2 regions of the Clostridium sp. 001 genome follow, and region 2 is predicted to be linked to the other one. Evidence: riboswitches for the same ligand, from Rfam matches in the RefSeq annotation. Region 2 holds a riboswitch; the other holds the start of a gene.

Region 1 (3,754 bases), 2.3 Mb from region 2:
ATGCCTCATGGACCTTTGAAATAGTGTCCTGAATACCAGTTGTTGCTTCTGAAGACTGCTCCGCAAGATTTCTTACCTCATCCGCAACTACAGCAAATCCCTTTCCTTTTTCTCCAGCTCTTGCTGCTTCTATTGCTGCGTTTAATGCAAGTAAATTGGTCTGCTGTGCTATGCTCGATATCGTATCAGCCATAATTTTTATGTTTTCTACTACTTTACCATCTTCAATTGCCTTCAATGTTTTTTCTCTTTTTTCATTATAGACTTTTGTTGTTTGTTGGATTGCCCTTTTACCACTTTCCTGTACAGTTAAAGCATGTTCTTTTGACTGGTTTGCACTATTACTTCCATCTAAAGATTTTTGTGAAAGCTCACTTATACTAGAATTAACCTCCTGGATAGATGCTGTAATTTCTTCAGTAGATGCACTTGTTTCTTGTACTCCAGATGCAATATTGTTAACAGCATTTTGCATGTTTTCAGTTTTAGAATAAAGCTCCTCAACAACAGCAGATAATTCTTCGCTGGCCGCACTCATATCCTGAGAATTTTCCATTATATTGTGAATGAGCTTTTTTATATTGTCTCTAGCATTTGTAAGCGCAGCTGCAGTTTCTCCAAATTCGTCTTTTCTAGTAATTGAAGATTTATATGATAAATCATATTTCTCTAGTTTATGTGCAAAATTAAGTAAGTCATGAAGTACCTTGTTTATGTCATTTGATGTAAGTAGCCCTATCAATATTGCAAGAGCAAATCCAAAAATTATCAATATAGCCATTATTACACTTGACATATTATATAATTTTGTATTGTTTTGATTATTGTTTTTTGCATAATTGAGGTTTAAGCTTATTAAATCATTTAAACTTTTAGACATGTTTTCTCTCGTAGGCGTAGCTTTACTTAGCAGTTCATTTTCCGCGGATTCGTAGTCTTTTTTTGATGAAAAATTATCGATATTTTCAACTTCATCCTTATAACTTTTCAATTGACTTTTAAATGTTTCCCAAGTACTCTTTTCTGAAGCGTCCATTTCAAATGTATCAAGAGTTTTAACATATTCGGCATTATTGCTCTCTTTGGCATTTATATCTTTTTCAGCATCTTGCCTTTTTATATCACTCTTTTGATAAACCATCTTTAAAGTATCTGATCTTATATCAGATAAATTCCTATTCATATCGGATAACTTATAAACAATCTGCATGTTTTGATTGTACATATTCTGGGAATTACTTGAAACCTTCTTTAAAGATATTGTTCCCACTATTCCTACAATTAAAATCAATACAGCCACAATTAAATAGGAAATAAGTAATCTTACTTTTACTCTTGCATTTTTCAAAAAGCTCATTAGAGTCCCTCCTCGTATTAAACAAAATAAATATAATGTATAGTTATTTTAAAAATTAGATTTAAATAAATAGTAATAGCTTAAACATAGACTATTTATTTTTAACAGTAAAAATTTATATTAACAAAGTTACATATAAGTGGTATTATAGGAATTGTTAGTAATGCTTAAATATTATTAATGATACTAAAAGTAATAAAAACAAAATAGTAACTATATTTTAATGGGGAGCTCATGTTTTGGGCTGAGAAAGGACTAGTAAGTACCTGACTCTTATAACTTGATCGGAGTAATGTCCGCGTAGGGAAGGTTTAAAATATTTAGCACACCTGTTTCTACGGGTGTGCTTTTTAATTTATAAATTTATATAGTAAAGGAGTAAAGAAAAATGTACTTAGAAGACACAAAAATTTCAAAGGCCATTATTGATACTTACAAAAATAAACTAGAGGATGTTTTACATTCAGATGTAATTATTGTTGGAGGAGGGCCTTCAGGTTTAGTAGCTGCAAGCTATCTTGCTAAAGCTGGAATTAAAACAACCCTTTTAGAGCGCAGCTTGAGTATTGGCGGCGGCATGTGGGGCGGCGGTATGATGATGAATCAGATCGTTATTCAAGAAAGTGCTAAAAGCATCCTTGATGAATCTAACATTGGATACAAAAAATATGAAGAAAATTACTATACAGCTGATTCCATTGAATGTGTTTCTGGACTTACTTTCAATGCAGCACAAGCCGGAGCCAGAATATTAAATTTGATTACAGTAGAAGATGTAATAGTTAAGGATAAATGTATTTCAGGTCTAGTTATTAATTGGGCCGCTGTTGAAAAAACAAGAATGCCTATTGATCCTATAATGATAGAATCAAAGTATGTTCTTGATGCTACCGGACATGATGCATCAGTTGTCAATAAATTAGTAACCAGAATGGGAAATGTTTTAAACACGCCTAATGGAACTTTGGAAGGCGAAAAGCCAATGTGGGCAAATCGCGGAGAAGAACAGGTGGTTGAAAATACTCGTGAAGTTTACCCTGGCCTTTATGTATCTGGTATGGCTGCCAATGCAACTTTTGGTGGTCAAAGAATGGGACCAATTTTTGGAGGCATGTTAATTTCAGGACAGAAAGTTGCCAAAGAGTTAATAAAGAAAATAAAAAATTGTTAACATATGGACATGCATAGGTTAATTAATTAATTTATTTAATATTTAAAATAAAAATGTACCCTGCACGGATATACACAGAAATGATATCGTGTATAATCTTACAGGGTGCTCTTATCTGATGGCTACCGTAACACTCCCACTAAGTAAAATTCATTGATATTTAATCTATAACCTTATGTATCATTTTCTCAAATGTCTTATCTGATAGGATTTCATTTGTAACAAACTTGCCATTATAAAACAAACTATACGTAGTAAATGGCGCTGGGGACATTCTTGCTTCTTTAGTTGATTTAAATCGTATTGATTTAAATGCAATTTTTTTCTCGGAAGCAACCTTTTCAATAATAGGAACATACTTTGCAGTAAACGGACACTGATTTGAATAGTACAAAACAAAACCTTGTTCTTTAATTGAAGGTATTTTTATATGCTTCATAAAACATGGTTTAGGTGCATTTTCACTAAATGGCAAATAGAATAATTCATAGAAAGGCTCTGAAGTATCAGCCAATTGAAATTTCTTATATTTTAAATACTTAGGATCTGAAATATAGGGAATTTTCTTTTTAGCAGACAATATGACTAACCCTAATTTTCCTTTTTCCCTACTATCAGAAATACAGGCATTCAAAAGTTCATTTGAATATCCCTTTCCTTTAAATCGCCCTGATACCCACAGACAGTCAATAAACATATAGCCCTTTGCCTCAATAGGACACCATGCATTTTCTGCTGGCACATATTCTATAAAACACTTTCCCCTTACATTTCCTTTTAAAAATACCAGACCTTCTTTAAAACGTTTCTTAAGCCATTCTTTTTTTGAAACAACCTGGCAATCTTTATTGCCTGAAATTGCACAGCAAATATGTTCTCTCTCTATATTTTCTTCCGTAATCCTTATTAATTCCATTTTAGCACCTTCCTAGATTTCATTTTTCTTTTATAATATATCAAAAATAGCATGACAACTGCATGTCATATTTGATAGTTATATTTCTTATAAATTCATATTTTCTGCATAATCAAGAGTATAACTTAATCCACAGTAAATAGAAACATATACTCTTTATTAAAAGTAGAAAATGAACCTAATTTATGATATATTGTTAATAAAATATTTCACAAAATTATGAGAGAAGGAATTGTAAATGGAGAAAATTTTTCAATCATTGATTAATACTGCGCCAGTCATAAGTGAAGCACTTGAAGGAAATACAGTT
Region 2 (3,754 bases):
GAGGTCGTGCTAGATTTTTGTATATATGTAATTGTATTATAAGTATATTCATAGTTAGTGACCTGATCTATTATAAGTATTTTAAAGATATCATATCTGTATCTGTTCTGATAAGCGGATTTCAATTAAATGCAGTAAAATCTAGTGTTGCTAATCTACTGGACTTTAAAGATTTTTTATATCTTTTTGATATTGTATTTATAATTCCATTTATAAATAGGTATTTGGCAGGCCACAATAGGAAGCTTTCTACAAAAGTTAGAATATCAATGTTTTTAGTATTTATTTTAGTAGGTATTTTTATTGATTTCAAAAGCTTTTACGTTTTATCAAAAGAACAACCAAGACTTCTTACAACTATGTATAATAAAGTGTATATAGCAAAAAAATTGGGTACAGTAAATTATCACTGCCTGGATATTTATAATTGTGTTTCTGCTAATATAAATAGACTAACTCCCGTGTCTAAGGACAAGTTTCAGGCTATAGAGTATTTTATAGATAAAAGCAAGTCCAGTCATGAGAATTTAAATGGAATCGGACAAGGTAAAAACTTGATAATGATACAGGTAGAAGCACTTCAAGGATTTGTTATAAATTCTTCTGTAAATGGAAAGGAGATAACCCCGAATTTAAATAGATGGATATCACGTTCAGAATATTTTGATAATTTTTACTATCAGGTGGCAGCTGGAGGAACTTCTGATGCGGAATTTATGACAAACAATTCACTTTATCCTGCATCAGCAGGTGCAGCTTATTTGCTTTACTCTGGCAATGAATACAATGCAATGCCGAAAAATTTTAAGGGTAAAGGTTATTACACTGCAGCTTTACACGGATTTAGGGAAAGCTTTTGGAATAGGAATGTAATGTATAGAAAATTTGGCTTTGATAATTTTTATGGTGAAAAAAGTTATAAGCAAAATGAGTCTATAGGACTTGGTTTAAGTGATAAATCTTTTTTAACTCAATCTGTGGAGAAGTTAAAAAAGATGAAAAGCCCATACTATGCTTTTTTAATAACTCTAACAAGTCATTTCCCTTATGATGATGTAAATAAATATGGGGACTTTGATGTAGGAGATTATAAAGGAAGTCTTATTGGAAATTACATGAAGGCAGTACATTATACAGATGAACAGCTTGGAATGTTCTTAGATGAACTAGATAAAAATGGTACTTTAAAAAATTCAATAGTTGTACTATATGGAGATCATTATGCAATACCTAAAGATAAACAAGATCAGCTTTTTAACTTTTTGAAGACGAGTCCTAAATCTGATTTAGAGTGGGAAAAGCTTCAAAAGGTTCCTATGTTTATTCATTTCCCTGATGAATCTGTGAAAGGAGTAAACCATGTTTATGGAGGTCAGATGGACATATATCCTACGGTATGCAATTTATTTAAACTTAAGGAAGAAGACATGCTTGGTAAAGACCTCTTTAATCCTGAGAGCGAAAGAGTTACATTTAGAAATGGTTCTTTTATAGATAAAGATTGTTACTATTCTTCACAAGATGATATTTATTATGATGTAAATACGGGAAATAAAATTTCTAAAAGTGATAAACTTCAAAAAGAAGAAGATTACATATTGAATCAGCTTGGTTATTCAGATTATATTTTGAGACATAATTTAATTAAAAAACTAAATTTGGACAAGAGCAAATAATATATTTACATTTATTTGGATAAGTGTTAGTATAAAAATGTAATTAATCTAAAATTATTTATAGTGCCAGGGGTGCCATTTGTGCTGAGAAAAGTGAAAACTTTAACCCTTTGAACCTGATTCGGGTAACGCCGACGTAGGAAAGCTACTTTAATATTGGATTCAAAGCACTGTTTTTATAATAGTGCTTTTTATTTTTGTTAAAGTATAGGGAGAGAATAAAATGTTTGTAGATGCGCATAATCATATGGATTTTTATAAAGACAATTTAAGTAATGCAATTGATAGTATAAATTACAGCAATATCAAAACCTTGGGATGTTCTATGGATTTAGAGAGTTATATATTTACAAAAAAATTAAGTAAAGATAATAAAAATATAACTCCATGTTTTGGAATACATCCCTGGGAGGCACATAAAAACTACAAGGATTTAGATAAGTTCGATGATTATGTAAAGGAATGTAAAATTGTTGGAGAAATAGGGCTTGACTACTATTGGGTTTTGGAGAAAGAAAAATATCCTTATATGAATCTAGTATTTGAATACTTTTTAGGTAAAGCTAAGAAATATGACAAAATAACAAACATTCATACTAAAGGAGCAGAAAAGGAGGTATTGGATTATATAAGAAAATATGATTTAAGAACACCTATAATTCATTGGTATAGTGGAGATTTGAATATACTAAAAAAGCTTTTGGAGTATGGGTGTTATTTTACAATAAGTGTTGATATAGGATATTCTAAACTTACAGATGAGATAGTAAAGATTCTTCCTCTAGGCAGAATTTTAACAGAAACTGATGGTCCTAATTCACTTGAATGGGTGAATAAAAAATATGGATATCCATCTGAAGTTATAAATATTGTAAGAAAAATTTCTTTAATAAAGAATCTCCAGTTTGAAGAAGTTAGAGAAAAAATTTATGACAATTTTAATAAATTAAAATTATAGACTGAAGGTGCTTGTATATGGAAAAAACAAAAAACATTCAAAGTAAAATATATCCTATAGCTACAATAGTAATAGTTGTACTTATATGGCAGTTAACAATAAACTTTGCCCATGTTCCTCAGTATATTATTCCTTCTCCGCTGGATATTTTAAAAACTCTTGTATCAGATTTTCAAAATATAATGGAAAATACTCAAACTACATTGTACGAGTCTTTTATAGGTTTTTTTATATCTATAATATTTTCCTTTATATTAGCTGTAATAATGGATAGTTTTGAAATTGTGAGAAAGTCAATATATCCTATTTTACTAATATCTCAAACTATTCCAACTATAGCAATTGCGCCTTTGTTTATAATATGGTTTGGATTTGGGGTACTTCCTAAAATAATAGTAGTGGTAATGGTATGCTTTTTCCCGATAGTTGTAAGCCTCGTAGATGGCTTTGAGAAAGTAGACAGGGATTATATAAATTTATTTAGCACTATGAAAGCCTCAAAGTTACAGACATTTTATCACTTAAAGCTTCCCTATGCTATGGTGAATTTTTTTTCAGGCTTAAAAATAGCAGCAACTTATATGATAATGTCTGCAATTATAGGTGAATGGCTTGGAGGAGATAATGGCATTGGGGTATATATGGTAAGGGCAAAAAATGCCTATCAATTGGACAAGGTTTTTGCTTCAATTTTAGTCATTGTTATCGTAAGCATTATAATAATCTATATTATAGATTTTATAGGTAAAAAAATAATACATTGGAAATAGAGGGGACGAATATGAAAAAAAATAAAATTATATTTTTAGTATTAACTGTGTTTATTGTAAGCTTAGTATTCGCAGGATGTGGAACGGGTGAAAAGAAACAGGCAGCTGCTTCTTTAGATAAAACTACAGTAATACTTGACTGGACTCCAAACACAGATCATACAGGATTATATGTAGCACTAGATAAAGGATATTATAAGGAGGAAGGACTGGATGTGAAGATAGTTCAACCTTCGCAAGGTAATGTGACAAATCTTGTAGCTGCAGGCAAAGGAGATTTTGGTGTAAGTTATCAGGAAGATGTAACCTATGCAGTTACAAACAAAGATCCGCTTCCTATAAAATCTATT

Evidence for each region. Region 2 has a riboswitch for thiamine pyrophosphate ahead of B5S50_RS15895 (TatD family hydrolase). Riboswitches for the same ligand answer to the same signal wherever they lie in the genome.
Region 1: another riboswitch for thiamine pyrophosphate. It lies ahead of B5S50_RS05000 (sulfide-dependent adenosine diphosphate thiazole synthase); the one in region 2 lies ahead of B5S50_RS15895 (TatD family hydrolase).

Annotation. Positions count from the first base shown of each region.
Region 1 is NZ_CP020473.1:1,121,865-1,125,618, forward strand. Features, by position in the region: gene B5S50_RS04995 (methyl-accepting chemotaxis protein) at 1-1,357, opposite strand, end outside; TPP riboswitch at 1,572-1,681, shown strand; gene B5S50_RS05000 (sulfide-dependent adenosine diphosphate thiazole synthase) at 1,746-2,528, shown strand; gene B5S50_RS05005 (YoaP domain-containing protein) at 2,689-3,444, opposite strand; gene B5S50_RS05010 (methyl-accepting chemotaxis protein) at 3,683-3,754, shown strand, end outside.
Region 2 is NZ_CP020473.1:3,407,682-3,411,435, forward strand. Features, by position in the region: gene B5S50_RS15890 (LTA synthase family protein) at 1-1,676, shown strand, start outside; TPP riboswitch at 1,735-1,837, shown strand; gene B5S50_RS15895 (TatD family hydrolase) at 1,900-2,634, shown strand; gene B5S50_RS15900 (ABC transporter permease) at 2,652-3,404, shown strand; gene B5S50_RS15905 (ABC transporter substrate-binding protein) at 3,416-3,754, shown strand, end outside.